2 regions of the Vibrio parahaemolyticus genome follow, and region 1 is predicted to be linked to the other one. Evidence: predicted binding sites of a transcription regulator. Region 1 holds the regulator's gene; the other holds the start of a gene.

What was found. Region 1 encodes MetJ, which represses methionine synthesis genes. Its sites were predicted from a motif close to TTAGACNTNTANANGTCTAA; they were not measured.
Positions count from the first base shown of each region.
Region 2: a site for MetJ is predicted at 11,958-11,977, ahead of metA (homoserine O-acetyltransferase MetA). Genes of this name have one in related genera too.

Region 1 covers NZ_UHIL01000001.1:3,003,167-3,019,586, forward strand. The annotation lists gene argH (argininosuccinate lyase) at 1-1,153, opposite strand, end outside; gene DYB02_RS15395 (argininosuccinate synthase) at 1,393-2,607, opposite strand; gene argB (acetylglutamate kinase) at 2,697-3,488, opposite strand; gene argC (N-acetyl-gamma-glutamyl-phosphate reductase) at 3,510-4,514, opposite strand; gene argE (acetylornithine deacetylase) at 4,659-5,795, shown strand; gene ppc (phosphoenolpyruvate carboxylase) at 6,073-8,706, shown strand; gene DYB02_RS15420 (PadR family transcriptional regulator) at 9,144-9,683, shown strand; gene metF (methylenetetrahydrofolate reductase) at 9,754-10,656, opposite strand; gene DYB02_RS15430 (bifunctional aspartate kinase/homoserine dehydrogenase II) at 10,932-13,340, opposite strand; gene DYB02_RS15435 (O-succinylhomoserine (thiol)-lyase) at 13,355-14,515, opposite strand; gene metJ (met regulon transcriptional regulator MetJ) at 14,743-15,063, shown strand; gene DYB02_RS15445 (malic enzyme-like NAD(P)-binding protein) at 15,173-16,420, opposite strand, start outside.
Region 2 covers NZ_UHIL01000001.1:2,011,165-2,027,584, reverse strand. The annotation lists gene cyaB (class IV adenylate cyclase) at 1-380, shown strand, start outside; gene DYB02_RS09890 (hypothetical protein) at 564-896, shown strand; gene DYB02_RS09885 (sugar O-acetyltransferase) at 1,078-1,704, shown strand; gene DYB02_RS09880 (sulfate ABC transporter permease) at 1,784-2,872, opposite strand; gene DYB02_RS09875 (hypothetical protein) at 2,874-3,353, opposite strand; gene DYB02_RS09870 (response regulator) at 3,365-6,520, opposite strand; gene DYB02_RS09865 (GGDEF domain-containing phosphodiesterase) at 6,695-8,854, opposite strand; gene DYB02_RS09860 (phosphate/phosphite/phosphonate ABC transporter substrate-binding protein) at 8,854-9,783, opposite strand; gene pilW (type IV pilus biogenesis/stability protein PilW) at 10,114-10,839, opposite strand; gene metA (homoserine O-acetyltransferase MetA) at 10,989-11,930, opposite strand; gene DYB02_RS25660 (DUF6559 family protein) at 12,308-12,667, shown strand; gene DYB02_RS09835 (APC family permease) at 12,780-14,207, opposite strand; gene DYB02_RS09825 (LpxL/LpxP family Kdo(2)-lipid IV(A) lauroyl/palmitoleoyl acyltransferase) at 14,891-15,850, shown strand; gene DYB02_RS09820 (carboxypeptidase M32) at 15,937-16,420, opposite strand, start outside.

The sequences.
Region 1 (16,420 bases):
GCGCTTCTCGGAAAGGAATGCCTTTCGCGACCAAGTAGTCCGCTAATTCTGTGGAATTGGCGTAGCCTTGTTTCGCTGCTTCTAACGTACGTTCGCCATTAACCTTGATACCATCGAAACACAACGCAGCCATTTCCATACAGTCGTTCCATGTATCAAGTGCATCGAACAAACCTTCTTTGTCTTCTTGCATGTCTTTGTTGTACGCCAGTGGCAGGGCTTTGACTGTCATCATCATGCCAGCAAGTGCGCCGTACACGCGACCAGTCTTACCACGAATGAGCTCTAGCGCATCTGGGTTTTTCTTCTGTGGCATCAATGACGAGCCAGACGTCACTGTATCTGCCAACTCAATGAAGTTCGACTCACCTGAGTTGTAGAAAATCATATCTTCCGCGAGACGTGACAAGTGCAGCATAGAAATAGAAGCGACAGACATCAGTTCCATCACATGGTCACGATCCGATACCGAATCGAGTGAGTTACGCGTAGCACGGTGAAAACCAAGATTATGCGCCAGTTGTTCACGATCAATTGGGTAAGCTGTACCAGCTAACGCGCCAGAACCTAGCGGACAGGTATCTAAACGTTGCAGCGCATCACTCAGACGTGAGTAATCACGCTCAAACATTTCAACATACGCCAAACACCAATGAGCAAACGTCACAGGCTGAGCACGTTGTAAGTGAGTATAACCAGGCAAAACCGTACCTTGATGCTGTTTCGCCACTTGCACCATTTGCGATTGCAGACGATCAAGCGCAATAAGAAGTTGCTGCCCTTGCTGACGACACCAAAGCTTTAAGTCGGTCGCCACTTGGTCGTTACGAGAACGACCAGTGTGCAGCTTTTTACCTAAGTCGCCGACTTTGCTGATCAACTGCTGTTCCACCCACGAGTGAATGTCTTCAGCATCAGAGCGTAAAATCTGATGCGGATCTTCCATCACTTCGAGTTTCAACTCATTTAAAGCGAGCTCGAGCTTTTGCTGCTCTTCTGCTGATAATACACCAACCGAAAGCAATGCTTTAGACCACGCAATTGAGCCTACGATATCTTGCTCAGCCAATCGGTAGTCGAAACGCAACGAATCGTTGAACTCTTTGAATCTGGTATCTGCCGCTTGGGTAAATCTTCCGCCCCATAATGCCATTGCGTCTCTCCTGATGACTATTGCTTACTTTAACGTGTCTAATGAGTGATGACGAAATCGGTGGTCATTTGCTCACTTTTTCTTATACGCCAACGTTACGGCAATTCAATATAAAAATAAAGTATAAATTCAATATTTTTACATATATATTCACCCCGCTTAATTTGCGACTCTTTGGGTAATAAAAAAAGACCCGCCATATGTTGGCAGGTCTTTATTCAATCCGAGATGGGGAGTGATTATTTTTTCTGGCTATTCAATGCACGAATACGGCTTGATAGCGAGTAAAGACGGATGAAGCCACCAGCATGACTTTGATCGTAAACCTCATCTTCACCAAAAGTAGCGAACTCTTCTGAGTACAAGCTGTTGTCAGAACGTTTTTGCGTTACCGTTGCTTGACCTTTGTATAGCTTAACAACCACTTCGCCATTGACGTCTTGTGCTAGCTCTTCTGAGGCAGCAAGAATCGACTTACATAGCGGTGTAAACCAACGACCGTCGTACACAAGGTGAGAGGCTTTTAGACCAAGTTCTTCACGGAACTCGAATGACGATTTGTCTAGCACCAATTGTTCAACTGCGCGCAGAGCTTCCATCATGATGGTACCTCCCGGAGTTTCGTAACAGCCACGAGACTTCATTCCCACCAAACGGTTCTCTACGATATCAATACGACCCACACCGTGTTTTGCACCTTTTTCGTTTAAGTAAACTAGCGCGTTGTATGGTGTCATCGCTTCACCATCCACTGCCACAACTTCACCTTTTTCGACTTTCAACGTAACGTATTCAGCGTCATTTGGCGCTTGTTCAGGATCAACGGTCCAGACCCAGCAATCTTCGTTTGGTGCATTCCATGTATTTTCAAGCACACCACCTTCAGTAGAAATGTGCCATGCGTTCGCATCACGTGAATAAATCTTCGTTAGAGACGCTGAACAAGGAATGTTACGCTCTGCAAGGTACTCCAGACATTGTTCGCGGCTCACTAAATCCCACTCACGCCATGGAGCGATAACGTGTAGATCTGGTGCTAACGCAGCAAATGCACCCTCGAAACGCACTTGGTCGTTACCTTTACCAGTGCAGCCGTGACACAATGCGTCCGCGCCCACTTTACGTGCAACTTCAACTTGCGCTTTGGCAATGATAGGACGCGCCATTGATGTACCCAACAGGTATTTGCCTTCGTAGTAAGCACCGGTTTTTAGTGTTGGGTAGATGTAGTCTGCTACCATTTCTTCTTTTAGGTCAGCGATGTAGCACTCTGATGCGCCAGATGCTTTTGCTTTCGCTTCAATGCCTTCGAGCTCTTCAGCACCTTGACCTACATCGGCCACGAAAGCGACGACTTCACAGTCATAATTCTCTTTTAGCCACGGGATGATTACTGAAGTATCTAGACCGCCTGAGTATGCGACTACCACTTTATTTACGTTCACTTTGCTCATGTTTTTTCTCCAAACTTAACTGGCGCTGCGCTCGGCGGTCAGTGCCAACCACTTCCTAATGTTGAATTCTTTAACTGTTTTGCTTCCGCTTATTGAGGCAGAAACTGTGTTCCAATACTTTCACCAGCAAATAACTGCGTGAGTTTTTCTGGGTAGCGCCACGTCGCCACTTCTATCGGACGACCAAGATCGTTGGCGGCTTCGAGAGCAGCTTTCACTTTGACGATCATCCCATCAGTGATCACTTGGCCTTCGATCAGCGCATTGGCTTCTTTCTCAGATAAGCTTTTAAGCAGATGACCTTTGCCATCTAACACACCGCTTACATCTGACAACAGCACCAACTCCGCGTCCAAAGCACCCGCAACGGCAACCGCTGCTTGATCCGCATTCACGTTCATCATTTGACCTTCAGCCGTGAGACCAATAGAGCTGATGATAGGCAGTGCGCCCGTATTTAAAATCGCTTGAAGTAGGCTTGAGTCACCCGGCGTCGCTTTGCCCACCGCGCCTAATTCAGGATCTAACTCTTCGACATGACAAAGGCCACCATCCGCTAGGCTCAAGCCCACCGCATTCAAACCATCGGCAATCGCTTGACCTTGCAGTAACTTATTTGCCGTTCCTGCCAGCGCACCGGCAATGACTGGAATTTGATCGTATGGCGTCACACGTAGACCATGTTTCTTTACGGTCTTAAGTTGAAGTTTCGCCATCAACTCATCCACCAAGTAGCCACCGCCATGAACGATGGCGATTTGTCGCTGCGCCGACTTCTGGTATGCCGCGATGGCACCAAACAGTTGGCTTAAGGTTTGAGTGCAAGATAGAGCCGCACCGCCTAGCTTAATGACTAAAGGAGCTTGATTGGTTTGCGTCATTGCTTTTCCCTCTTTCAACGACTACAGCAACGCTGTCAGTTCTGGGTAACCGTAATGAATATTTAAACACTGCATCGCTTGACTCGATGCACCTTTAAGTAGGTTGTCGATGGCTGAAATCACAATGATGTGTTCGCCTTGCACCTTCCAGCCGATATCGCAGAAAGGGGTATTTTCAACATCCTGAATACGTGGAATGCCATCACCTTTGAGGCGTACGGCTGGCTTACCTTGATAAGCTTGTTCAAAAGCTTGAGCAACTTGTTGCTCCGTTACACCTTGCGCCAACTTCATCGTGACAGTAGCAAGAATGCCGCGTTTAAAGTTGCCAAGATGAGGAGTAAAAATCACATCACACCCTAAATGCTGGGCAATTTCTGGTTGGTGACGATGATTGAATACACCGTAAGGCTGAAGGCTAACCTCACAAAAACTGTTGGTCATTGAGGCTTTACGCCCTGCGCCAGAGACACCACTTGTCGCGTTAATGACTGGCCACTGTTGAGTGTCCAACAAACCATCAACGAGTAGTGGCTTAATAGCCAACTGCGACGCCGTTGGGTAGCAGCCAGCTACCGCAACTAAAGGAGCGTTTTTAATCTCTTCTTGGTTCCACTCCGTTAAGCCATACGCCGCTTTATCTAGCCAGTTGTTGAATTGATGCTCAAAGCCGTAAAAGGTGTCGTAAAAGCCATCGCTTTTGACACGAAACGCGCCGGACAAATCAAAGACCTGACATCCAGCGTCGAGAAAGATAGGAGCAAGATCATGGCTGACCTCATGAGCCGTAGCTAAAAAAACCACATCAGAGTCTTGCGCAACTTGCTTTGGATCGGTCAACGCATTCACCACCATATCAACCACGTTCGCCAATTTACCGTGTAACTGTGCAATGGTTTTTCCTGCATCGACACTGTTGGCGGAAACGTACAAACCTGATAGCGTGAGTTGTGGGTGTTTATTAACCATGAACGCTAACTCTGCGCCGGTGTAACCGCTGGCTCCGATAATTGTGGTTTTTAGCATTGTGTGACATCCATATACTTAAAGCTCAAAATGATTATTCATATTTAAAATTAGCTTTATTTTGATTTTTTATTCATTAAATATGAGTTAATATGTGTTTTACATTTTTGTGCTCTGTCTGTCAATAGGAGAATTGAAGAATCCATGCAATTACCAACTTTTCTAGAGGTCTATGAAGGACTCATTAGTACCTCTTCGATCAGCTCGACTGATCCAAGCTGGGATCAAGGCAATGCCAAAGTGATCGAGAAACTCGCCACTTGGTTTAAAGATCTTGGTTTTCACGTTGAGGTGATCGAAGTCGAATCAGGCAAACACAATATGATTGCACGCATGGGCGAAGGCGAAGGCGGTCTGCTGCTTGCTGGGCACAGCGATACCGTGCCATTTGATGAAGGACGCTGGAGCTTTGATCCCCATAAGCTCACAGAGAAAGACAACCGCTTCTACGGTCTGGGTACGGCAGACATGAAAGGCTTTTTTGCTTTCATTTATGAAGCAGTAAAAAAGGTGGATTGGAGCAAGCAAAACAAGCCGCTTTACGTATTGGCCACCTGTGATGAAGAAACTACCATGCTCGGTGCAAGACACTTCACCACAAACGCGCCGTTCAAGCCGGATTACTGCATCATTGGAGAACCCACTAGCTTAGTTCCTATTCGTGGCCACAAAGGGCATGTCGCCAATGCGATTCGGGTTACCGGTAAATCCGGCCACTCCTCTGACCCAGCTTTGGGCGTCAACGCGATTGAAATCATGCATGAAGTGTTGTTTGCGATGATGCAACTGCGCGACAAACTCATTAAAGAGTATCACCATCCAGGATTTGCCATCCCTAGTCCAACGTTGAACTTAGGCCATATCCATGGCGGTGATAGTGCCAACCGTATTTGTGGTTGTTGCGAGCTGCACTATGACGTTCGCCCATTGCCGGGCATCAGTTTGGACGGTTTAGAAAACATGCTGCGCAGCGCACTACAAGAAGTAGAAGCTAAATGGCCGGGACGAATCGACATCGTACCGTTGCATGAGCCAATTCCAGGATATGAATGTCAGCACGATCATCCATTTATCGGTGGTGTCGAAGAGATCTGTCAAACCAGTTCGCAAACCGTCAACTACTGCACGGAAGCGCCTTTCTTGCAGCAACTGTGTCCGACTCTGGTACTTGGCCCTGGTTCTATCGAACAAGCGCACCAACCAGATGAGTTTCTATCCTTTGATTTTATCGAACCAACCATTGATGTGCTCTCAAAGGCGATGGTTAAGTATTGTTGTTGATTGAGTTTAAAAAAAGCCTTTATGCAGCTCCGATGAGCTGCATATTTTGGCTCTCAAAGCACAAGGTTTTATGCACCGTTAACACGAATTTAACTTGTTATTTTGTAATTAATTTTCACTTTTAATTCTATGCCCGTCGAAACTTTGCTCTAAATCAGGAGAGACGCCGAATAATTGCAAACTTAGTCTGCTTTATTTGACTAGAACTGGTGCTTTTCGCTAGATTGGAGTCTTAACAAGGACAATGGATGTAGTTTTTTTACGAGGCAGGACGACAATGAACGAGAAATACGCCGCACTTAAAAGCAATGTGCGCATGTTAGGCCACTTACTGGGTAACACGATTCGCGATGCCCACGGCGAAGAAATCTTCGAGAAAGTGGAGACCATTCGTAAATTATCCAAATCGGCTCAAGCAGGTAATCAAGCAGACAGGGAAAGCTTGATAGAAGAAATCAAACACCTACCCGATGAGCAACTAACGCCAGTCACCCGTGCGTTTAACCAATTTCTAAACCTCACCAATATTGCCGAGCAATACCACACCATTTCACGCCACTGTGAAGAGCACATCTGTGAACCAGACGCGATCAACTCGCTGTTTTCAAAACTGGTACAAAACGATGTTAGCAAACTCGATACGGCTCAAGCGGTACGTGATTTGAATATTGAACTGGTATTAACCGCGCACCCAACGGAAATCACTCGCCGCACCATGATCAATAAACTGGTCAAGATCAACGAGTGTTTATCCAAACTAGAACTCAGCGACCTGTCTTCTAAAGAACGCAAAAAAACTGAGCGTCGCTTAGAGCAACTTATCGCACAAAGCTGGCATTCTGACGTGATTCGTCAACAACGCCCTACTCCATTGGATGAAGCGAAATGGGGCTTTGCCGTAGTAGAAAACTCACTGTGGGAAGCTGTGCCAGATTTCCTACGTGAAATGAATGATCGTCTGAAGTCTTACCTAGGTGAAGGTTTACCAATTGATGCTCGTCCAGTGCATTTCTCTTCTTGGATGGGGGGTGACCGTGATGGCAACCCGTTCGTTACTCATAGCGTAACGCGTGAAGTACTGCTTCTGTCTCGTTGGAAAGCCGCTGACCTTTATCTCAATGACATCAATGAATTGATCAGCGAACTCTCTATGACCGTTTCTAACGATCAAGTTCGTGAACTTGCTGGTGAAGATCAACATGAACCATACCGCGCAATCCTGAAACAACTACGTGCTCTGCTCAATGAAACCAAAGATATTCTTGATGCGAAGATCCACGGTCAAAAACTGGCAGTCAAAGCACCGCTACAAAAAGTTGAACAGCTTTGGGATCCTCTGTACGCGTGTTACCAATCACTGCATGAGTGCGGCATGGGCGTCATCGCTGACGGCTCGTTGCTAGATACGCTGCGTCGTGTGAAAGCATTTGGCGTTCACCTAGTTCGTCTTGATATCCGCCAGGAAAGTACGCGCCACGCAGATGTACTCTCTGAGCTGACTCGATACCTCGGCATTGGTGATTACGAACAGTGGAGCGAGCAAGATAAAATTGCTTTCCTCACCAATGAACTTGCATCTAAACGTCCGCTACTGCCACGCGATTGGGAGCCATCAGAGCCGGTCAAAGAGGTGTTAGACACCTGTAAGATCATCGCTCTGCAACCGCGCGAAGCGTTCGGTGCTTACGTCATCTCAATGGCTCGTACCGCCTCAGACGTACTCGCTGTGCACCTATTACTGCAAGAAGCGGGCTGCCCTTACCGTATGGATGTTTGCCCTTTGTTCGAAACTCTAGACGACTTGAACAATGCAGAGTCGGTCATTAAGCAGCTAATGAGCATCGACCTTTACCGTGGCTTTATTCAAAACCACCAAATGGTCATGATCGGCTACTCTGATTCAGCAAAAGATGCGGGTGTCATGTCGGCAGGCTGGGCTCAGTACCATGCTATGGAATCTCTAGTTAAAGTGGCAGAAGACGAAGGTGTTGAGCTGACTCTGTTCCATGGTCGTGGCGGCACCGTTGGTCGCGGCGGCGCACCTGCACACGCGGCTCTGCTGTCTCAACCACCAAAGAGCTTGAAAGGCGGGTTACGCGTAACAGAACAAGGCGAAATGATCCGCTTTAAACTGGGTCTACCAGATGTTGCGGTAAACAGCTTCAACTTGTATGCAAGCGCCATTTTGGAAGCAAATCTACTGCCACCACCAGAGCCAAAACAAGAATGGCGCGACTTGATGGAAGTGCTGTCGGAAGTGAGCTGTGAAGCTTACCGTGGCGTCGTCCGTGGCGAACCAGATTTTGTTCCATACTTCCGTCAAGCGACGCCTGAACTAGAGCTAGGCAAACTGCCGCTTGGTTCACGCCCTGCGAAACGTAATCCAAATGGCGGTGTAGAAAGCTTACGTGCAATTCCTTGGATCTTCTCGTGGAGCCAAAACCGTTTGGTGCTTCCGGCTTGGTTAGGCGCAGGTGAAGCTATTCAGTACTCAGTAGACAAAGGTCATCAGGCGCTACTGGAAGAAATGTGTCGCGAATGGCCGTTCTTCTCAACTCGCCTAGGTATGCTTGAGATGGTGTACACCAAGTGCAACATGGAAATCTCTCGCTACTATGACCAACGCCTAGTTGAACCTCAACTTCAACCATTGGGTGACCGACTGCGTGAACAACTTCAACGTGATATTAAGTCCGTACTGAACGTAGAGAACAACGAGAACCTAATGCAAAGCGACCCATGGGGCCAAGAATCAATTCGCCTACGTAACATCTACGTAGAGCCATTGAACATGCTTCAAGCTGAATTGCTATACCGTACTCGTCAAACAGAAGAGGCGTCTGCAAACCTTGAAGAGGCACTGATGGTGACCATCGCAGGTATTGCAGCAGGTATGCGTAACACGGGTTAAAAATAACCATTCGTAATACAAAAGGCTGAGTTCATACTCAGCCTTTCTTATATTCATAACTTCCAACCACATAATTGCGCAGCAAATAACCAGATATTTATACCACAAAAAACCCATAAAATACCAACAAATTAGAATTATTAACTACAAAATAACTCTATTGAGTATTATGTTAGTTTTTCAGGGTAATTTTGTCCTAGTATTCCACTTCATGCTTATTATTTATATACTACTTGCCTGCTGAGAGCTCATAAATCCAATCATACCTGCTCCAGCCCTGATGGGGATCCCCATCTCTAGGTGATAAACGGCTTTAAGGTGACAGGACCAACTTTGTTGGTGCTACTTATACATTAAAAAACTCAAGCGCCAGTAAGAGCGCAGCTGAAAGTGTAAGTAGCTTGTTTACAAGTTTATTGACCATTTGGATTGAAGACATGTCATTACCACACGTAATCTTAACTGTTCTTAGCACTCGCGACGCAACCGGTTACGATATCACTAAAGAATTCTCTGCTAGCATCGGTTACTTCTGGAAAGCAAGCCACCAACAAGTTTACCGTGAACTAAATAAAATGGCCGAGAAAGAGCTGGTTACTTGCGTACTAGAACCTCAAGAAGGCAAACCAGACCGTAAGGTTTACTCCATCACAGATGCAGGCCGTAGCGCTCTTGGAGAATGGTTTGATCAACCAACTGCACACCCAACCGTTCGTGATGAATTTTCAGCGAAACTTATGGCTTGTGCTGTTCAACCATCAACACCTTTCCGTGATCAACTAGCAGAACTTGTTGAAGAGTCTCGTAAACTGGTTTCTCACTACAAAGAAATTGAAGCTGCTTACTACGCAACGCCTTCAACTTTGGACAAACAAGCTCGTTTAGAGCGCCTAACGCTTCGTCGTAACCTACTGTTACGTGAAACGTGGATCACTTGGGCAGAAGAAGTCCTAACAGAACTTGAAGTGATTGGTTAATTTCCTTTTACTTAGAGACAACGAAAAAGGCTTGCCACTTGGCAAGCCTTTTGTCTTTTTGAAACCGGATTTACGCTTCTACGGCTACACGAGGGCGAACACCCAAAGTATGGCATAGCGCATAAGTCATCTCCGCACGATTCAGCGTATAGAAGTGGAAATCTTTTACACCTTCGCGACTTAGTACACGAACCATATCAATAGCTTGGCTTGCACCTACAAGTTGGCGAGTCACAGGATCATCATCCAAACCTTCAAACTGTTTGCTCATCCATCCTGGCACTTTAACATTGTTCTGCGCTGCAAAGCGTGAGGCTTGCTTAAAGTTCGATACTGGCAAAATACCCGGAACGATTTCTACATCGATTCCCGCCGCAACACAGCGGTCACGAAAACGCAGATAAGATTCCACATCAAAGAAGAACTGAGTAATGGCACGGTTCGCACCAGCGTCCACTTTACGCTTTAGGTTTAGCAGATCCGATTGAGCACTTTTTGCCTCTGGATGCACTTCTGGAAAAGCCGCCACAGAAATATCAAAATCGTGACGAGATTTTAGTAGCTCAACCAAGTCCGAAGCATACATATCTGGAGCACCGCCACCAGGTGGGATGTCACCACGCAGCGCAACGATATTTTCGATGCCGTTATTCCAGTAATCATCAGCAATCTCAATCAACTCTGAACGTGTTGCATCGATACAAGTGAGGTGAGGCGCAGCAACTAAGCCGGTCTCTGCTTTGATTTCCTTGATAATGGAGTGAGTTCTATCACGTTCACCAGAGTTTGCTCCGTATGTTACCGAAACAAATTTAGGCTTGAGCGTTTTTAGACGATGCACAGAGTTCCACAGCGTTTCTTCCATCTTTTCGCTGCTTGGCGGAAAAAACTCAAACGAGACATTAATGTTATCTGACAACTCAGCAATATTCTGGTTTAAGGCGTCGATATGGCCTGCGTGCGTGTATCCCATCTTACTCTCCCTGTGGCACTCCGCCACGAAATCAAAATCCTTGAATCGACGTTTAGACGTCTATATGTCTACAGAATGTATTGAATGTGATTTAATGTCAACCTTGTGATTATGAATTTTTCTCACGTTAATAATGAGGACAGTTCAAGTTAATTCGCATCTGCTATTTACTCATAACAACGTTTAAAAATGGCGAATCTTATTTTAAGTATGGCACTGAGGAAGGAATAAAAAACCCCGGATGAATTCCAGGGTTTTTAGGTATCTCGCAAAGTTTAGAATAATCCAGCTAAGCGGTTGAGATCCGATTGGATTGCACCAGCGGTCACCTCGCGTCCTGCACCTGGGCCACGAATCACCAAAGGGTTGTCCTTGTACCATTTACTTTCAATCGCAAAAATGTTGTCGCATGGCAGCAAGTTAGCTAGCGCATGTTCGCGCGGTAATGCTTCTACGCCCACCGTCGCTTTGCCATTTTTCTCTAAGCGCGCCACATACCGAAGCACCTGCTCATCTCTTTGTGCTTTGGTTAGACGCTCTTGAAGAATCTCACTGAGCAGTGCGCCATTATCAAAGAACTCATCCAAACTCAGAGAGCGCAGCTCTTCAGGCACCAGTGATTCCACTTTTACGCTGTCCGGTTCAATATCCAGACCAGACTCACGCGCTAAGATAACCAGTTTACGCATGACATCCGAGCCATCTAAATCAGCACGCGGATCCGGTTCTGTTAATCCTTGTTGCCACGCTAAATCGACCAACTCATTAAACGGCACCGAGCCATCAAACTGCTGGAACAGCCAAGAAAGTGTTCCCGAGAAGATTCCGGATAACGCCACAATCTCATCACCACTTTCACGCAGATCTCGCACGGTATGGTTGATAGGTAACCCTGCCCCAACCGTCGCGTTGTAGAGCCAGTAGCGACCGATTTTCGCGAATGCATCTTGCACTTGATGGTAGTATTGACTGTCGGCAGAGCCTGCAACTTTGTTAGCAGAAATTAAATGGATGCCTTGTTGGGCGATATCAACATAACGTTGTGCCAACTCTTTGCTCGCGGTCACGTCCAATACCACGGCTTCATCATAACTTTGTAAATCGCCCAACCGACTCAGCCACGCCCCATCGTTCTCAATACTTTCTTCATCAAACCTGTCGGCAACCACCGCCGCATCGATACCCTTTTCATCAAACCAATATGTCTGACTATCGACAACGGCGACTAAGTCAAAGCTCATACCGTGGCGTTTTTCGAGTTCTGTTTTCTGAGTCGCAAATAGATTTAACCAGCTAGAACCGATATTGCCTTTGCCACATAACGCTACCGCTACGCGCTTTTGCGCTTGGAATAACTGGCTGTGAATCAACTGCACTAATGCTTCGGTATCGGTGCGACGCAGTACCGCAACTAGGCTTAAACCTGATTCAGTTTCAGAAACAAATTCAACTGGTGCGTGCTTCAATTTTTGGTAAAAACCAAAACAATGGTTGGCATTCTTCGTTACGCCCGCTCCGACAGCGGCCACAAGTGAATAGCCTTCTTTGAGTTTGATTTCAGCTTCAACTGCAAGATCTTGTAGGTACTTCAGCGCACCTGTCGCAATCTCTGCGGTGTACGCTAAGCGTAATTTTTGCTGATCGGCTTGGGCTTCGTAAGAGAGTGGCTCGAGTTGCGCACGTTGAAGAGACTTTAAAACATCACTTTGGGTTTTGTTGAAGTCATGACCATGCCTAAAAGACAATTGAATCAACAATACTTCATCCAAAGAAGTGATGATTTTCGCTCCACGCCCAGAAGCAAGTACACGCTCAATACGCGTTGAACCCGATTCAGGTTGATAACTGCACTTGAGGCTTAAGTCCATCGTGCTTTGCGCGACAGGTTGTAACGTACGGCTATGCAAGACCGGAGCTGCAAGGCGGGCCAGTTCACTCGCTTCGTCTAAGCGCAGTAAAGGCAACAGACATGCGTCCGACACCAAACGAGGATCCGCACTGTAAACACCAGCAACATCACTCCAAATGGTTACGGTTGTCACTTCCGCCAAAGCACCTATTACGGTTGCGGAATAATCCGAGCCATTCCGCCCCAACAGTACGGTTTCTCCTGCCTCATTTTGCGCCATAAATCCGGTGATGATGACGCGTTTGTGGCTGTGTTGCGCCAACGTCTCCTTAATCAGGGGATAAGAACGCGCACGGTCAACTTCCGGTTGAGTACCAGCTTCTGCACGTAAAAATGCACGTGCATCTTGTGCGACCGCAGGAACATTTTGTTGTGAAAGCAAGGCAGCCAATAAACGTGAAGACCACACTTCACCGTGACCCAACACTGCCGCTTTTTGCGCATCCGTCAGTGGTGCAGCCAGCTCGGCTAAGGTACTGAACTCATCGTGCAAAGAAGCGAGCAATTGCGTCTGCACCTCGCCTTCTAATAAAGATTCAATTAGCTCCGACTGGAATTGTCTTAAGCCTTGCAGTGCTTCATGCGCAATACGGCCATCTTTGTCTAAACCTTCCAGAAACTCGATCAAGCGATTAGTGGTCTTCCCCGCGGCGGATACCACCACCAGATCATTCTCGACAGAGTATTCTTTGAGAATATCGGCCACACGTAAGTAACATTCAGGGTTTGCTAAGCTGCTGCCACCAAATTTATGTAACTGACGTTGTACACTCATTTTTAGTTCTCCTATTACTGAGCAGCTTTTACAAAGGCTTGAGCGAGATCGGCAATCAGGTCTTGTGCATCTTCTAAACCCACAGACAGACGAAGCAGTTGATGCGACACGCCCGCTTCCGCTAACGCCTCTTCCCCCATGGCTCGATGCGTCATAGATGCGGGGTGACAAATCAAACTCTCCACGCCACCAAGCGACTCTGCAAGAGAAAACAGTTCGAGCTCTTTAACAAACACTTTAAGTTGCTCAAATGAGCCTGCAAATTCAAAGCTCAACATAGAACCAAAACCCGACTGCTGCTTTTTCGCGATTTCGTGACCAGGATGATCTGGCAAACTCGGATGGTAAATCTTCGCGACCAAAGCTTGCTGTTGTAGGTAGTTGAGTACGTGTTGAGAGCTTTCTTCGTGCACTCGCATACGGGCGCCTAAAGTGCGGATCCCACGCAACGTCATGTAACTATCGAAAGGCGTACCCGTGGCGCCAATACAGTTTCCCCACCATGCAAGTTCTTCTGCGTGCGCTTCTGTTTTGGTGATCACCACACCACCAATCACGTCCGAGTGGCCATTAATGTATTTTGTGGTTGAGTGGATAACAAAGTCAGCACCGAGATCCAAAGGCTTTTGGTACACCGGTGTCAAAAAGGTATTGTCGACCGCAACCAAAGCGCCCACTTGTTTGGCTTTTTCGCATACCGCTGCAATATCAACCACACGAACCAAAGGATTCGATGGAGTTTCTAACAAAATAAGCTTTGGCTTTTTCGCTAGTGCAGCCTCTAGAGCTTGCTCATCCGATTGATCAACGAACTGCACTTTGAAGTCGCCTTTGTTAGCTCGTGTATTGAACAAACGGTATGTGCCACCATAGCAATCATGCGGTGCAACAATCAGATCATCTGGCCCAAGAAAAGCCGATACCCACAAGTTAAGTGCGGAAGTACCGCAGTTAGTCACCACTGCGCCTTTGCCAGACTCTAACTCTGATAACGCACTCTCTAGCAAACCACGGTTTGGGTTACCTGAACGCGTGTAATCGTATTTAGGGACTTCACCAAAAGCAGGGAAACCATAGTTGGTTGAAAGGTAGATTGGTGGAACAACAGCGTGGTATTGGCTGTCTGATTCGATACCAGTGCGTACAGCAATGGTCGCAGGCTTGCGGGTGCTCATGGGTGTATCCTTTCACGGGTGATGACTTCTAAATAGGAATGCGCTATATCTAATTTGTCAGATCTATCTGAACAACACTCTTCCTTAACTGTTCTGTTCACTTTACTTGTCAAAAAATGAGACGTCAACACTTCTAGACGTCTATATGTCTTTGCTTGTGGCAGTAAATGCAGCTAAAATCAGCACCTATATTAATTTTCAACTTATTACATAAATGAAGGTGTGCAATGGCTGACTGGAATGGCGAATACATTAGCCCATATGCTGAGCACGGTAAAAAAAGCGAACAAGTAAAAAAAATTACCGTTTCTATCCCGCTAAAAGTTTTAAAAGTGCTGACTGATGAGCGTACTCGTCGTCAGATCAATAACTTACGCCATGCAACCAACAGCGAACTACTATGTGAAGCATTCCTGCACGCATATACAGGTCAGCCATTACCAACGGATGAAGACCTTCGTAAAGACAGACCGGATGACATTCCAACTGAAGCAAAAGCGTTAATGACGGCGATGGGTATCGAATTCGAAGCATTTGACGACGAATAATTGCTTACAAATTCATCCGCTTTAGGAGCTGCGCCGGGGGCAGTTTTTGGAGATATAAAAAATGGGACGTCAATGCGTCCCATTTTTGTGTTCAATGTGGCTGAGTAAATTACTCTGCCATGTAGTTTTCTGGCATCTCGATACGAGCAACACCGGAATCTACTGCCGCTTGAGCTACCGCTTTTGCTACGCGAGGTAGCAGACGTGGATCCATTGGCTTAGGAATGATGTAGTCGCTGCCAAATTCTAGCTTCTCAACACCTGCAGCTTTTAGTACCGATTCAGGCACAGGCTCTTTTGCCAATGCACGAATTGCGTCAACTGCTGCCAGCTTCATGTCGTCATTGATTTCACTCGCACGTACATCTAACGCACCACGGAAAATGAAAGGGAAACACAATACGTTGTTCACTTGGTTTGGATAATCACTGCGACCAGTACCCATAATTAAGTCATCACGCACTGCGTGTGCTAGCTCAGGTTTGATTTCAGGATCTGGGTTCGAACAAGCAAATACAACTGGCTTGTCAGCCATGAGTTTCAACGCTTCTGGTGGCAATAGATTTGGACCAGATACACCTAGGAATAGGTCTGCACCTTCGATCACATCTTCTAGTGTGCGCTTATCTGTATTGTTTGCGAACAGTTGCTTGTACTCATTCAGATCATCACGACGAGTATGGATCACCCCTTTGCGATCCAGCATGTAGATCTTCTCGCGCATTGCGCCACACTTGATAAGCAGCTCCATACACGCAACGGCTGCAGCACCAGCACCAAGACAAACAATAGTTGAATCTTCAAGCTTCTTACCCTGCAGCTCGATAGCATTGAGCATACCTGCAGCTGTCACGATAGCCGTACCATGTTGATCATCGTGGAATACTGGTACGTCACAACGCTCAATCAAACGCTTTTCAATTTCAAAACAGTCTGGTGCTTTGATGTCTTCAAGGTTGATACCACCGAAAGTGTCAGCAATGTTCGCAACCGTATCAACGAACTCGTCGATCGTGCGATGCTTCACTTCAATATCAATTGAATCAAGGCCAGCAAAACGCTTAAACAGTAACGCTTTACCTTCCATTACAGGCTTAGAGGCAAGTGGGCCAAGGTTACCTAGACCAAGAATAGCGGTACCGTTTGAAATAACCGCAACCATGTTGCCTTTCGCCGTGTACTTGTACACGTTGTCAGGGTTTTGTGCGATTTCACGTACAGGCTCAGCCACGCCAGGGCTGTATGCAAGAGCAAGGTCACCAGCAGTTTCTGCTGGTTTAGTTAATTCGACAGCGATTTTACCTGGGGTTGGGTAAGCATGGTAATCCAGAGCTTTTTGGCGATGTTCTTCTTCTGG
Region 2 (16,420 bases), 990 kb from region 1:
CTCAGCAGGGGAAGAGTTTAGTGCTCAGAGAAATTCGGCCTGCCGGCATCAAACTGTGGATTGTAAAAGGGCCAGAAGCTGACCGTTGTGAAGCAACAAATATCACTAAGTTAGATTCTGCTCAAAGTATGCTCGAAAACATGGGCTACGAAGTGATTCAACGCAGCAAGAAAATCAGAAGTATCTTCTTTGTCGGCGAGTTCCATATCACCTTAGATTTTCTCGATGGTTTTGGTCACTTTGCGGAGTTCGCTATTATGACCGACGACGAAACAGCATTGGCTCGCTATCGCGAGCGGTTAGTCGCACTTGCGCAGCAGTTTCATCTGAGCGAAGCGGATAGAGAGCATCGCTCATACAAAGAGATTTTATCAGCATAGTCGCTATTTCTTTCCTTTCTAAAACGCGAAGCGAATTCTTCTCAAAACACAATGTCATTTTTGTGTTCTTCTCATTGGTTTGACAGGCAACTCCTAGTAAACAGCACTATGATTACCATAGTGCTGATGCACTGAACCCACACTATCATTTAATGAGTGACGCTGTCACTTTGTGGAGGAGTAATGTATAACCGAGAACATAAGTATGTTTATTGGCGAGAGGAGAGAAAGAAAGGAAAATGGCACTACATCATGAAATCGTTTTTTATGATTTGTTGTGCGTTGTTGGTGGGTAAAATTATCGGTTTGTTCATCTTTGGAGAGCTTCACACTTTTCAGGACGTGACGGAGCAGTTTCCGGCAGATTTCTTCATCATGATGTTAGTTGGTTTCCCGATTAGTGTTGTGGGCTGGTATCACGAAGAGTCCAAGTTCTTCCGTGCTCTAAAACGTAAAGATAAGCAGCTAAAGATGAAGCGAGAAAAAGCAAAGCAAAACAATTCATCAGTGAGTTAATTTCATTTTGTGCGATGGCGCAACTTCCTGTTTTTCGTGCAGTAATCCGCAAGGTTTTCATGATTTTTTGCAAATTTTGTTCATGCAAGGTCTGCTAGTTTCTACAAGACATACTCCGGTCAGTCACTGTGATTGGTTATTGTAAGACCGAAGGTAATAGAACGTTAAATGAGATGGATACATGGACCGACAATCAATGCTGCATAGTCAGAAGATTTATTTTTGTACTGACGAAGAACTCGCAAAACAGCAAACGCAATGCCTAGAGATTCTCTATGACTACAACCAAACGCGACCTTCAGAGGGCGAAAAACGTGGTGAAATCCTTCAGCGTTTACTTGGGTCTGTGGGCGATAACTGTTATTTAGAGCCACCGCTTCGAGCAAACTGGGGGCGTCACACTTATCTGGGTGATAATGTGTACGCCAACTTCAATCTTACACTTGTCGATGACACCTATATTTATATCGGCAATTCCGTGATGATTGGCCCGAATGTGACGATTGCGACAGCAGGACATCCTATAGAGCCAGATTTACGTCGGGAAGTTGCTCAGTTCAATATTCCTGTTCATATCGAAGACAATGTTTGGATTGGCGCAAACTCAGTGGTGTTACCGGGTGTGACGATTGGTGAAAACTCGGTTATTGGTGCAGGGAGCGTTGTGACTAAAGATATTCCAAGTAATGTCGTTGCGGTGGGGAACCCTTGTCGTGTGCTACGTGAAATCGGCGAGCATGACCGAGAGTTTTACTTCAAGGATCGTAAAGTCGAGGGCAATGTCTATAGCGACCAAGAAGAGGCTTAACGCTGGGCACATGAAGCGATAGATAGAAACAAGAAAAGGCAGATGGACCATCCAATCTGCCTTTGTTTGTATTGAGTAGCTAAAAGACGAAATTCAACATTACCGTGTAGAGGTTGGCATTGGTATCGGCTGGTGGGAGAGAAAACGCGCCGGAGTCGTTGTTGAAGGCTTTAAAGTGTTGCCATTCGGCATTCACTGACACGTTGTAATCCACGTCAAACCTTAACCCTGTAAGGACGCTGTCACCGGTCTTCTTTTCGTTGTCGTCAAACTGCTGGCCATAAACCACGTAAGGGGTGAACTTGTTTAGGTTGTAGCTGGTAGCGGCGTACCACGAGGTCGAGATATCGCTGGTTTGTCCTTCGGCTGTGACGGTTATACGGTCAAACTCATATTTTGCACCCAGTGAAAACAGCTGGATGTGTTGGTCTTCATCTTTCAGCCGTATTGTTCCCGCTGCGCTGCCTTGGCCAGGTATGGGCTGCATGGCGTTAGAAAGTACGGTGGTTTGATCGTACTCGGCATTCAAATACGCAAAGTTCCAACGGTAGTTATCACCGCTTAACGTCAAGTTAAGCCCTGCTGAATAGTTGGTGTCTATACTAATGTCCGTATCTTCACTGATGGTAACGTCGCTGCTGTAACCGTAGCCCACAAACGGCATTGCAGTGATCATCACATTCTCATTCAGGTCGTAATTCCACCTAAAGGATAGGCCATCATACGCCGTGATCCCGAGAATGCTGTCATACACTTCGTTCGGCGGTCTGGCGGTGGTAAACGCTTGTCCCACATAGTTGTATTCAGAAATAAGGAATACAGGCAAACGCAATCGACCACCACGAATTTCGACGTTGTTATAGGTGTAAGCGAGGTAAGCCCATTCTACTTTGGGTTCACTCCAATGATCTTGCGGTCGCTTGACGACTTGAACAGAAGCACGAAAAGCTTGATAGAAGTAATCAAGTTGGAGACCGAACGTAGTGTCGCAATCGAAACAGCTGTCATCATCAATAAATCGATTCACGAGCAATGAAGTTTCGTTGTCGGACTGAGCCCAAGCAATGGAGCCAAACCCGCTAAGCGATAAGTTATCGGTCAGTTCTACTGTTGCTAAGCTCGGAAAAGCGACACTGCTAATAAGTACTGCGAGGAGCGATCTCTTCATTTCATTTCTCCGAACTGACGACATAAAGAACATGAGCATCCGACGGCAACGAGTCGACGGGGGCATAGCCAATGCGATTAGGTTGTTCCCGCATCCAAGCTAACAAGATTTCAATACTGGGTTGATCAATTACTTTGGGTGGACGCGCCTTGCCTGAAAACGAAAGGCTGGCCCAATGCGCATTCATTTGAGCCAAGTTTTTATTAAGCAGGTAGCGATAGAACTCCGTTCGTTCAACGGACGTCTCTGGCCAATCAGAGAGTTCAATTCGTTGGCCTTGTAATAGTCTGGTTTTGCCTCGGTAGAGCTTCCTCGCTTTATTAATGGTCAACGCGTCAAACTGAGCGTTAAGTGAGAAAATGGCGTAACTTTCTGCGGCAAATGCCTGATGGCTCCAAGGCAACGAAAATATAAGCAGCAAACAAGCGGAGGCCAGTAGTCGCAGCGCTCGTTGATTATGAGGGGGGAGAATCATGCTCATGTGTGGCTCGCCTATATTACGTTTTCGATTTGATGCAACAGTTTCTCCTTTCTCACTGGTTTTGGCACATAAGCGTCCATTCCAGAGTCAAAACAGCGTTGAATATCGTCGTCGACCACACTGGCTGTTAGCGCGATGATCGGCGTTTTTTCGAGTCCTAAGCTTGCTTCATAAGCGCGGATCTGTTTCGTTGCTTCGAAACCATCCATCACTGGCATCATGCAGTCCATTAAAATGATGTCGAAGCCACCATCGCGCTGGAACATCTCCACTGCGATCTGGCCATTTTCCGCGACTTCAAATTGATAGCCAGCCTTGCTTAACAGTAAAGAAGCAACTTTTTGATTCACTCGGTTATCTTCCACCAATAAAATCCGTTCACGTCGCATTGGCGCAGCACTTAACGTCTCACCAACGCGTTGTTTAAATTCGGGTTCTTCAAAAGCGGACAAGCTTGATTGGTTGAGCTTTGTCGATGCAGTTACGGGAAGTCGCAACCCAACGGCTTTATCAAGTTTCTCTTTGAGCAAATCCGCCTTAAACGGTTTTGGTACGTAGTCGTCCATGCCGACGTCAAAACACTTTTGAATATCGTCATCAACAACGCTTGCTGTTAACGCGATGATAGGAATGCGGAACGTTCGATTTTCTTTCTGCTCTATTTGTCGGATTTGTTTAGTTGCCTCAAACCCATCCATCACCGGCATCATGCAGTCCATCAAAATCAGACAGTATTGGGATGTCCTGAACATGTCGACCGCTTCCTCACCATTCGCAGCGACATCAAAACTAAAACCTGCTTTGGTGACATGCAACCCTGCAATTTTTTGGTTCACAGTATTGTCGTCTACAACGAGCACTTTGGGTAATTTTTCAAGTCGGGTTGCAGGCTGAACGACGGAAATAGATTGAGTAAATCGTTCAGCACAGCTTTCAAGCGCTTTGAGTAGACGTTGTCCTAGCAAAGGTTGAGTAATGATCGCTGCGACACGGTGACCGAAATCAAGCTGTTGGCTGTGTAGATGTTTGATTAGGCAAACTTGCACATGTTGATGTTCCAAATTTCGCATCAAATCTGTGTTCTTCACTGCGGCATCTGGCGTCGTTTCAACATAAAGAATGATGATGCGTTCTTTGTCGTTAATCCATGTCGGAAGAGCACTAAGATCATGAACAGATTGATGCACTTGAATTTGATAGAAGCTCAACTCATTGCGCAGTTTTGTTTCTAGGTCACTGTCGTCACAGACGAGCCAGATTTGGTTATTCACGGTATGTCGAGCACGAAAATGGGCTTGAGAAATCGGCGCTGTGAGTTGGAAGTAGAAACGGCTTCCGCGGCCTTTTTCAGATTCAAGTTGTATGCTTCCGCCCATGAGTTCGACAAGTTGCGTACTGATGGCAAGACCTAAACCTGTTCCTCCAAATTGGCGGGTGGTGGAATCGTCCTCCTGAGCGAATGGTGCGAAGATTCGTTTCTGTTGCTGCTCATCGATGCCGATACCTGAGTCTTGCACGGAAAACTCGATGATGGCTTCCGATTCAGTACTTTCAAGCGTGGTAATCGAAAGCTCTACACTGCCTCGTTCCGTAAATTTAACGGCATTGGACATGAAGTTCATGATCACCTGACGCAAGCGGTGATCGTCAATGACGATGTGATAAGGCGTGTTCGGGCTAATGCTGACGGTTAATTCGATGCCTTTCTCTTTTGCTTTTGGGGACACGATTGAGGCGATGTCATAAATTGATTCTCGCACGCAGGTTGAATGAGGACTTATCAGCAACATGCCGGACTCAATTTTGGAAAAATCTAACACGTCGTTAATCAGGCTGAGCAGCAATTGGGAAGACGTCTCTATTGTGTCGACGTAATCTCGCTGTGTAGCGGTCAACGGGGTGTCTGCCAGCACTTCAGAAATACCTATTACACCGTTGAGCGGAGTACGAATCTCGTGCGACATGTTCGCTAGGAAGCTACTTTTCGCTTTGCTGGCTTCAATCGCGTCGTCTTTGGCGCGCTCGGCATCTTCTTTGGCTTTGGTGAGTTTCTGCTTTGCTTGTTCTCTCTCATGACTGAGTTTTTCCACTTCTTGAGCAAACTTGCTTAACTCATCTTTGCCTTTGATGAGCTCAGAAAGTGGTGAGTCTTCGCTGTAATTTTCGCGGCTTAAAAACTCAAGAACAAGATGCAGGTTGTTGGTCACTTTACGCACCAAGCGAATGGTTAAGCTGATAACAAGAATCGTCACCAACGACATGAGAACAATGAATACCAACCGCTGTTGCGTGGTTGCTTTAATGGTTTGTGCGAGCTTCGTTTGCAGCTCATGTTCCATCGTATCGTCGATGTCATGAAGTAGCGCCAGCCGCGTGTTCAGCGCAGCAAGTCCAGCTCCCGTTTTAAGAGGAGATAACGCTTGTAGTTCCTCTTGGTTAAGTAACTGATCACGAAATTCTTGGCTAGTTTGAAATACCTTGTTGCTAAAGGTTTCTATCAGCAACTGGACTTGGTTCTGGTTGGCATTGAGCGCGACGAAGCGCTCTACAAGCAGTTGTTGGTTTTGAATCAGAGACTGAATCTCATCACGAACAGCGTCGTCGTAATGAAGACGCTTATTGGCTGAATAAATGAGATATTCACTCAATCGACGCTCTTCCGTCGACCAAAACATTAACCATTCCAATTGCATTAAGGAGGAAAGATGGCGATCGGTTTCGTAACTGACGTTACTAAAATAGACCTTGTCGAGATTAAGTAGGATTTGCTCAAAAGTATCTGCTCGCCATTCTGCAATATCTAGTTTTTCTTCGATAACGATTGCTGTGAACATCGAGAGGCTGGCTTCTTCAAAACTCGCAAGTAGAGGCAAAACCTCAGAATTGTCGCCAAAAACGCGGGGGGTCGTTTCTTTTAGTTCTTGAATGAGCTGCGCTGTTTTGTCAGCTTTATTCGGGATGGATGGGTTATTGGGTAAATTAAACAGGTAAGAGACTTTGTCGATGTAAACAGAGAATAATTGAGCTTTTTGTAAATCTTGAGCTTGAGTCGAAAGATTATGAACGTGTTGTCCCGCCAGAAAAAACAACAAAATGATTGGCAGTAAGACAAGGCCAAACAGTTTGTGTTTAACTGACAGGTTATTCCACGAAAAAATTCCGACCACAGCGCATTTCCATATCCAAAGGGTTGATATGAAAAGTGTAGTTTATCTATTTGGGTTGTTAGCGCTGTGAGTGCAATCGGGTTTAAAAGGGGATAAAAATGTGACGTGTTTTGCAGAAAGCTTCTCATAACGCCAAGCAAGAAGCAGAGCGTCATGAGCTTTTCATGCCAGTTTTTAACCTACGATGGAAGAGGCATTGTGCTTCATTACTTGGCAGGTATTTTCAAGTTCTAGGAGCTGCGCCGCTGGAACAGGCTTGCCTAAGAAAAAGCCTTGTGCCACATCGCAATTTAGACGCTCGATCAGCGCCAGTTGTGTTTGGGTTTCTATACCTTCTGCCACAACTTTCATTCCGAGGTTGTGAGCCATTGAAATGATGGCGCGTACCAGAGAGTCATCTTTGTTGTCTTGCTGGGTTTGTGCGATAAACGAGCGATCGATTTTAAGCCCATCAAAGTTAACTTGTTGAAGATAGGACAGGGCAGAATAGCCAGTACCAAAATCATCTAACCAGACTTCAATACCAGTGGCTTGCAGTTTGCGCAAAACGAAGTGGGCTTTTTCTATGTCGTCCATCAAAAGTGACTCCGTCACTTCTACGTGAATGTCTTTGGCGGATACATTGTATTGCGATAAAAAGTGCTCAAATATGAGGCTAAGATCCTGACGGTAGATTTGTCGTGGGGACAAGTTCAACGCGATATGAAAATCATGGTCAAATGCTTCTGCCCATTCCGATCTTTGCTTGATCGCGGTTTCGATCAAATGCTCACCAAGATCGAGAATCAAGTCGTTTTGTTCTGCAATCGGAATAAACTGTTCAGGGCCAATGTAACCTTTCTCGGGATGATTCCATCGCACTAATGCTTCAACCCCAACCAACTGGTAGGTCTTAAGGTCAAATTTAGGTTGATACCAAAGCTCAAACTGAGATAAGTCGTGGATGGAGCGACTCAGTTCTCTTTCGATATAGAGTCGTTGTTTCACCGTCGCATCGAATGCGGGATCGTAAACGGACATAATGTCTTTGCCGCGACGTTTTGATTCTTGTGCGGCAAGGGATGAAAGTTGCAGCAGCGAATCTGCGTTACAACCAAACTCTGGATATACCGCGACACCAAGGCTGGTGGTTAAGCGGATATTGTGACTGTCGAGCCTCAATGGCGATAGCACTTGTCTATGAATTTGGTTGGCAATCTCGCGCGCTTCTAAGCTGTTGTTGCAAGGGAATACAACGACAAACTCATCCGCCCCAACGCGGCTTGCGAGTATCCATGGTCGATAATCTGGTTCGATATAAATTGGCAGTTCATTCCTTAATAACGCGGAAAGGTGCACCAGTAATTTGTCTCCAATATTGTGGCCGTAGTTATCGTTGATGTGCTTAAAATCATCCAAATCGACAAACAGGACGGCAAGCGCTGGCGCTCTCTTGGTGCTGATTTGTTCTTGAAGATCAATCAGCAACTTTTCACGATTAGAAAGCGAAGTCAGAATGTCGTGATAGGCCATGAACTCAACACGGGTTGTGTAGGTGTTTACCTTGTTAGACATCTTGTTATAGGCAGTAATCAGCTCACCAATTTCATCTTTGCGTTGAATATCGGTAACTGGAAGTGCTTGGGTATCAAATTCCGAAAACTGTTCACTCAACTGTTTGATTGGTTTCACCAACGATCGACCTACGGCAAACGCGAATAAGCTACCCATGAAGATAGAAATAATGCTGATTGCCAGCAGCAAAATAAACATGTTGTGTTTATCTTTAGACGTTATCGCTGCAACTTGTGCAATGTTTTGCTCTTTTTCTTCTAATAAATGGGCAAGGTTAAGCTCCAAATATACGGCTCCAAGCGTCACATCTGATTGGTGAATAGGCGCGGCAATTTCCAGTTGTTCTCTAGATAGAGCGACTTGGACACGTTCTTGTTCAATTGCCTTAAGAATAAAGTCTGAGCGGTAGTGGGGCTGAGCAAACATGGCAAGCTGAGGTGTACCGTCGTGGAATACAAGTCCATCGTTATCTACAACATGGATTTTTGATACGTCCGGTTGGCTTAAGGTTGCCGTAATCTGTCCATAGACTTGGCTGATGTTATCGTTGTAAAGCGGATCAAACAGCTGCTTAGACAACAACTCCGCGTACACTAATCCTTTTTGTTTGACGTAGGATTCCGTCTTATCTTGAGAATTTTGCGTAATCTGCTGCGCGAGATTGTTTGAGTATGTGTCGTAGCCATGCATGTAAAGTACAAGGTTGACCACAACCACCAAAACAACGACGGAGATGGTCGCGAAAATGTATTTGGTTTCTAGCGAAAGTTTGTTCAGCATCAGTTTGCCTTTGGTAGCAAGTTAACAGACTTTCGAACCGTGTCGAGAGACGTTGCCATATCTGGCGTGAGTGCTGATATGCGCTTGGTATTTTGGAATACATCCAAGGCATGCAAACCTTCTGGTGAGGCATCCATTTTCAATAAAATCGATGTAATTTCATTTTTGGTCGATTGGCTCAAAGTTGGTGACGCTAAAACCAAATCACGCGGGATCTCAACCGAGTTATGGAAAATGGTCAGTTTTTCCTTCATGTTTTCTGGCAAATCTTTTGGGTTGTTCCAGTTGAAATTACTGAACGCCCCGGCGGCAACGCGCTGTTTATACACCCAAACGGATAGGTTGATTTCGTTGGATTGTTCCAAATGTTCATCCAAAAACAAATAGCCGATACGGCCTTTCGTTGGGTGATCATCTATAGAACGAAGGTATTCTAATTTTTCGCCTTGGTTGAGCAATGTAATGGCAGGTAAGTAAAAGCTGCTGGTGGAGTTGCGACTCTCGAAAATGAGCGTTTTGCCGCGCAGATCGGCCAAGGAATGAATGCCACTGTCTTGATGGGTGAAAAATACAGAGTGGTATTTTTCGAGTCCCTTTTTCCACCTTACGGCGAGCACTTGGCTGTTAGATTCTCGTTCTAGGGTTACGGCGTTAAACGGTGTGGCTGTTGCAATTTGAACGCTGCCATTTTTGAGAGCAACTGCAAGTTGTCCATAGTTGTTGAAGACTTGTACCGACCCAGAGGTATAACCGAGGTGATTCAGCCTTCCGGACACATATTGAGCAAAGGGTGTCGCCTTTTTGATTTTACTTTTTGCTTTGTCGGAAACGATACCTACGGTAAATACGAGGTCATTGACGGGTTGAGCACTAGCAAGAAAGGGGGAGCTTAAAGAAGCAAGCAGTAAGAGTGTGCAGGCAGGTTTCATCCGGCGTCAACATCCTTGGGTATGTGTTCTTGAACGACAAGATTCATAATAAAAGCAAATTGCACTTCAACGAAGCGCACAATCATTCAGTAATTATTGAGTTAGAACTCAAAAAGTGACTCGGTCACGTATCTTTCAAATAGTACCGATTTTGAATGTTAAGTACAGGAGTAATGTCGCTCTTTCAGTGACTGAAACACAAGTGAAACAGGGGATTTGTCGGCGTTCTGAGAAACAAGGCTCACTTAACTTGAACGGTGTAAGTGAGCCTAAAAATAAAATGAGAGGTTAAGCAAAGACTTATGCTGTTTGGGCTATCAGTGTGGCTAGTTATGACATGCGTTCTAACTGTTTTACGTATTTTTGCTCTAGCGCTTCATTTCCTGCCGCACGTTCTAACTCGATCATAAGTTGCAGTGACGGTTTTTTTACACCGTACATTTGATTAAATCGCATCAGTCGAATTCTTGCATCGGTAAAGTTGCCACTTTCTATTTCGAGTTTAGCAAGTTGGAGAATCGATTTTGGGCGGTGTGGGTCGTGATCGATAGCTCGCGTAAAGTAGTATTTTGCTTTGTCTTTATCTTGTGATTTCAATGCGCAGAAAGCGGCGTTTTCGTAGCTTGCAGGGATGAGGTAGTAATAAGGTTGTTCAATTGCGCGGTTAAACATTTGGTCGGCTTGTTGGAAATCACCTCGTTTACATAGAAATGTTCCGTAGTTATTGAGCACGTTGCCGTTTTTGGTGTGTTGGCGTAAAGAGCGTTTGTACATGTCTTCTGCTTTCGCATCTTCACCAACAGTTTCGTAGTAGTGTGCCATAGAAAGCTGTGCGCGATAGTATTGTGGGGCGTGGCTCAATGCTTGTTGCAAATTGTCGTGCGCTCGGATCATATTGCCACCTTCGAGATAACCAAGCCCAAGAGCGATGCGAGATTCTGCCATAGCAACAGGATCGGCCTTCACGATAGGAGCGCCGTTTTCTTTTACGGTAACACAGCCTACGAGTGCAAACTGAGTCATCAACATTAGTGCACTGAGCGTTACGGTTTTCATTCTTCTTCCCCACATCCCTGAATCTGACAGCATGATATGAATTACGTAGCAAAAGCCCATTGAGGAAAAAGCACTATGCGATCAGGTTTGCAAACTGATATGAAAAAGCCGCCAGATGGCGGCTCGGTTCACAAACTTAATTCGTTGATTTAATCGTCTTTAGTGAAAGCATCTTCGCTGAAGTGATCCAGATCGTAAGGCGTTTGTTGGTATACGCAGTAGTTGAGCCAGTTCAAGAACAGCAAGTGTCCGTGGCTTCGCCAACTCGCAATGGGAGGGTTATCTGGGTTGTTGTTCGGGTAGTAATTGACCGGAATTGCTGGCTCCATCCCTTCACCCAAATCCCGAATGTACTCATTGTGAAGAGTGTGTGAGTCATATTCTGGATGGCCGGTAACAAACACGTTTCGCTTGTCTTTGGTCGTTGCCAGATATACGCCCGCCACATCGGATGTGGCGAGAATATCTAAGTCGGTATGTTCTTCTAAAAAGTGTGGCGAAAAATCGGCATAACGCGAATGGGGCGCTAAAAACGTATCATCAAACCCACGTAAAATAGGGTGGAATGGATTATGAATTTGGTGATGATATACACCGGAAAGCTTTTCTTTACGCGTTTTTTTCGGCAAGTCATACAACAACTTTAAGCCTGCTTGCGCCGCCCAACACACATACAACGTCGAGGTAACATGGTCTTTTGCCCATTCCATGATGGTTTTTAAATGATCCCAATAGATCACATCTTCAAATTGCACCAGACCAAGTGGCGCACCAGTGATGATAAGACCGTCGAAATTCTTCCCTTTTACCATCTCAAACTGACGGTAAAACGTATCTAAATGCTCGGTTGGTGTGTTTTTGCTTGGTCGATTATCGATGCGCAGTAGCTCGACGTTTACTTGCAATGGACTGTTTGAAAGAAGGCGAAGAAACTGCGTTTCTGTTTCGATTTTCTTGGGCATCAAATTCAGAATCAGTACTCGCAAAGGACGTATCTCTTGACTCGCGGCACGAGTTTCGCTCATTACAAAGATGTTCTCTGTCCTAAGTACATCTGAAGCAGGTAGTTGATCTGGAATTCTAATTGGCACGACTTTCTCTCCCTAAGCTTAGTCAATCTAGACGTCTATACTTCTAAAGCTAACTTAAATTAAAATGGATGTCGATATGAAATGTGACTTTAGCCAAGGTTATTTCAAAACACTGATAGCAGAAGATAGCGACGCCTATTAGATAGTATGGGAAAGGCACAGCAAAGCAGCCAGCAATTGTGATTAAAACAGGGTTTCTGATGAGACGAGGTTGAAACGAGGTGACTATTATTTGATGCGCATTATGCGATCAAGTTAGTATACAAACGTGACTTGAATGTAACTTAGTCTTTAAATCGTGAGCCATACTAAAAACTATTCGCTCGCTCAACCCACGTTGTGTGTGGTATTTGGAGACATCGTCAGTGGAGGACATTATGTTCGGTATTTTTAAGAAAAAAACGAAAATTCAGAGCATTGCTCAAGAGGTTCCAAGCGTGTTGTTGCGTTCGTTTGGCGATAAAAACACTTACGTTCCCGATGAAATTGATCAGGCACTTCAAGAGCTTGGCTATGACAAACAAAAAGATCTAAATCATCATTATTACGCGTATGGCATGTTCGCAAGCGAATCATGTTACGAGCAACTAGGCCTAACCGATGAGCTTGGGAACTACGGCCATTTTCAGCGTGAAGTCGGCAAAATGCTTTTGAACACACCTGAGCCAATAGACATGCATATCTACTTCGAAATTTCTCAACAGTACCAAAAAGAAGGCAAACGAAATACCCACTAGAGCGCGTGGGGTTGCAAGAATGCTTTGCATGACTTTTAGACAAAATATGTAAAAATAAAAAGCCGCGACAGGTAACTGCCGCGGCTTTAATCTATTGCGTATTTCGGAAAAATTAGCTTGCTAAAGCTTCGATTAGTTGAGCTTGAGAGCGAACTTTTCGATTGCGATACATCACCGCCGCGATAGCTGGCAAACTGAATGCGATGAACCCCAATACGAGTGCATACGCGCCCGTTTCTGCGCTGATACCTGCTGGTACGTCGAACGACACCACGATAGTGATCATACAGCTAATTAATCCTAAACCTGCCACCAAGCTCATTCCCACTTTGCCGCCAGGGACACGAAATGGTCGTTCGATGTTTGCGTGTTTGCGTCGTGACACCAAAAAGCTAACAAAGATACACACGTACATCACCATGTATAACTGAGTCATTAAGATGTTCAGCAGCCACATACCTTGGTTAACGTTTGGAACCAGAATAAATACTAAGGACAACACGCTAACGATAGCCCCTTGTAATAAGAGTAGGGCGACAGGTGCTTGGTTTTGATTTTCTTTCGACAGTGCGATTGGCATAAACTGGTCTTTCGCCGCCACATGCAGGCTCTTTGTCGGTGCAATAATCCAGTTGTTCAAGCTTGCTAGCGTGCCAAACACAATCGCCAAAGCTATCACAGGCAGCATGAACGAGAGGTTCAAATCATCAAAGAAGGTTTTGAACGCCAAGATCACACCTTCGCTTAAGCTGGCGTGATCGCTTGATACCACCGATGAAATTGACAGCGAGCAAGCTGTTAAAGAAACCAAAATCAGCGCCGTAGAAGCCAAGAGTGCTTTTGGATACGCCTTTTGTGGATTTTCTACTTCACTCGCATATGAGGTGGTAATTTCTAAACCAGTCAATGAAAGCACGACTGCGGTGAAACCTGCCCCAATTCCATCTTGAGAGAAATCGGGTAGCCAGTCAGAGACATGACTAAGGGAGATATGAGACTCACCCGGATTGGTATATGCCCAGTAACCACCCAAGCCAATGATCAGCAAAATTGGGAAAATGAGCCCTAGAGTGCCAAACACGTTTGTGATCATCGATGACAAACGTAAGCCGAATATATTTACCAATGTTAGCGCCCAAAAAATCACGTTAATCATGATTAACATGAAAATATTATTCTGCGCCAGTTCAGGGAAAAATGGGTAGGCACCTGTAGCGACAATGAAAGAGATCAGCGGCGGGTAATAAACGATATTTTCCGCATATTGATACCAAACGGTCGCAAAGCCGAAGTTAGGTCCAATCGTTTCTTTTCCCCAAAGATAGACGCCACCCTGTTGAGGGTAAGTCGTGCTTAGCTCGGCACACACTAAAGCCGTGGGAACGAAAAAGCATAAACCAGCAAGTAAAAAGAAAGAGATGGCATGACTACCAAATAAGGCGGCACCCGGTATGTTTCTGATGCTATCAACGGATGTAACCGTAATCATGATCACAGAGAAAACACTGAGTTTAACAGCGGACTTGGCGATATTGCTCATTCGATACCTTTAATAAACGAGCCACGAATTCATGGTTGGAAAACCCGCGTGCTACAAGTAAGACGCGCGTATTGTAGGGTTGTTATAAACGGCGGGTATATAGCGAAAAATGGTATGTATTTACCCAAAAATGAACCGAAAACTCAGTGATTTATTTATAAGCAATATAAACGTTTGCGTTAGTGTATTGGCGCGCAAAAAGTAAAAGAGACACAACAAACTGCCACAGGTTGACCTTCACCCAAGGGTAAGCGTTAAGTTGAAGGGAACGAAAACAGTTAAGGAGAAGACAAATGGGGTGTTGTAATCAAGCGCCAAAAGGTGGAACAGGCAAACTATCATACTTAATTTTAGTTATCGCTGGATTGTTTGCGGCTATTTTTCTGATCGCCGCTCTTTGGGGGTAATACGCAATCCAAGGTATTGTAAATACACGGTTATGTTTATCCAAACTTTATGAAAGGCGGGTGGATTCATTTCATCAGTAGATGGTAATGTCCGAGCTCGTCTTTGGTGTTTTTGCACGCCCAACATATTCTTGTAAAGTTCTTATTGTGTAGTGTGTCGAAGAACCATAGAATCCGCGCGCTTTAATTTATGTTATTAGCGTTATCAATGATAAAAGTGCTTTTTATTATCATTGTTTCTCCCACTTATAGATGCCCGCATCTGACATTTCACACATGAATAAATACAAAAAGCCTGAATTTAAGGCTAAATTTCTTTTACCTCGTTATTGGGGTACGTTAATTCTCATCGGCGTGATGTACTCATTGAGCCTTCTTCCTTTTAATGTTCAATTAGCGCTAGGACGCGGTATTGGCCGTTTAGCCATGCGAATAATGAAAAAGCGTCAAGTGACGATACGGCGCAATCTTGAGCTTTGTTTTCCTCACATGGGCGAATATCAACGCGAGGCGATTTTAAAAGATAATATCGACAACTCCGGTATCGCGCTCTTCGAAACAGCGATGGCATGGTTTTGGTCAGATAAAAGAGTCAGTAAGCACGTTACGATTAAAGGAATGGAGCATTTAGAAGCGTTAGAAAAGTCCGGTAAAGGTGCCTTAATGTTGGCCGTCCATTCAATGAACTTGGAATTAGGTGCTCGCGCATTTGGCATTCAAAAATCTGGGACGGGTGTCTATCGACCAAACAACAATCCGTGTTTCGACTATTTCCAATACAAAGGTCGTTCTCGTTCTAACCGTACGTTGATCGATCGTAAAAATGTCAAAGCCATGCTTGAAGCGCTCAACTCTGGCGAGCGTGTTTGGTATGCGCCGGATCATGATTACGGAAACAGACGTTCGACGTTTGCTCCGTTGTTCGCGGTTAAAAATGCCTGTACAACAACGGGCACTAGCTTGCTAGTCGATAATACAAATTGCGCAATTGTCCCATTTACGATGGTCAGAGGCGAAGATGGGCATTATACCTTGACGATTGATGCGCCAGTGGATGGTTTTCCAAAAGACGATCCCGATAGTGCTGCGGCTTTCGTTAATAAAATCGTTGAAACATCTATCATGGCAAGTCCAAGCCAATACATGTGGCTCCACCGACGTTTTAAAACCAGGCCAGAAGGGGAAGACTGCTTGTATAAACCAAGACTTGTCCCTGCAATGGATATCAGTATTTAAAAAGAAAAATGCCCAAGGAGGTTCCTTGGGCATTTACTTTCTTGAGTCTTAACTCGTGGGTCTTAACGTTTTATTAAGTTCAGCAGTTATAGGTAACGACTTTTTAAGTGGGCTTGGAAGTGTTGAGCATTAAGCGTTTCACCTGTCGCTTGTTTTACGAGCTCATCGGTCGTTAACAAACTGCCTTTGCTCCAGATATTGTCTGATAACCAAGTAAAGATGGGTGAAAGGTCACCACTTTGAATTACGCCATCAACGTCGATAGTCTTCTTCATCGCTGCCATAAATTGTGCCGCGTACATGGCTCCTAGTGTGTACGATGGGAAATAACCAAAAGAGCCGTCAGTCCAATGGATGTCTTGCATACAACCATTTTTGAAGTTGCCCTCTGTAGATAGACCCAGATACGCTTTCATTTTCTCGTTCCACAATTCAGGGACGTCAGTGTGTTTAATCACACCGTTCATGAGATCTCGTTCAATCTCGTAGCGAAGGATAACGTGCGCAGGGTAGGTCAGTTCATCTGCATCAACTCGGATGAAGCCTTTTTCTACTCGCGTGTATATCTTC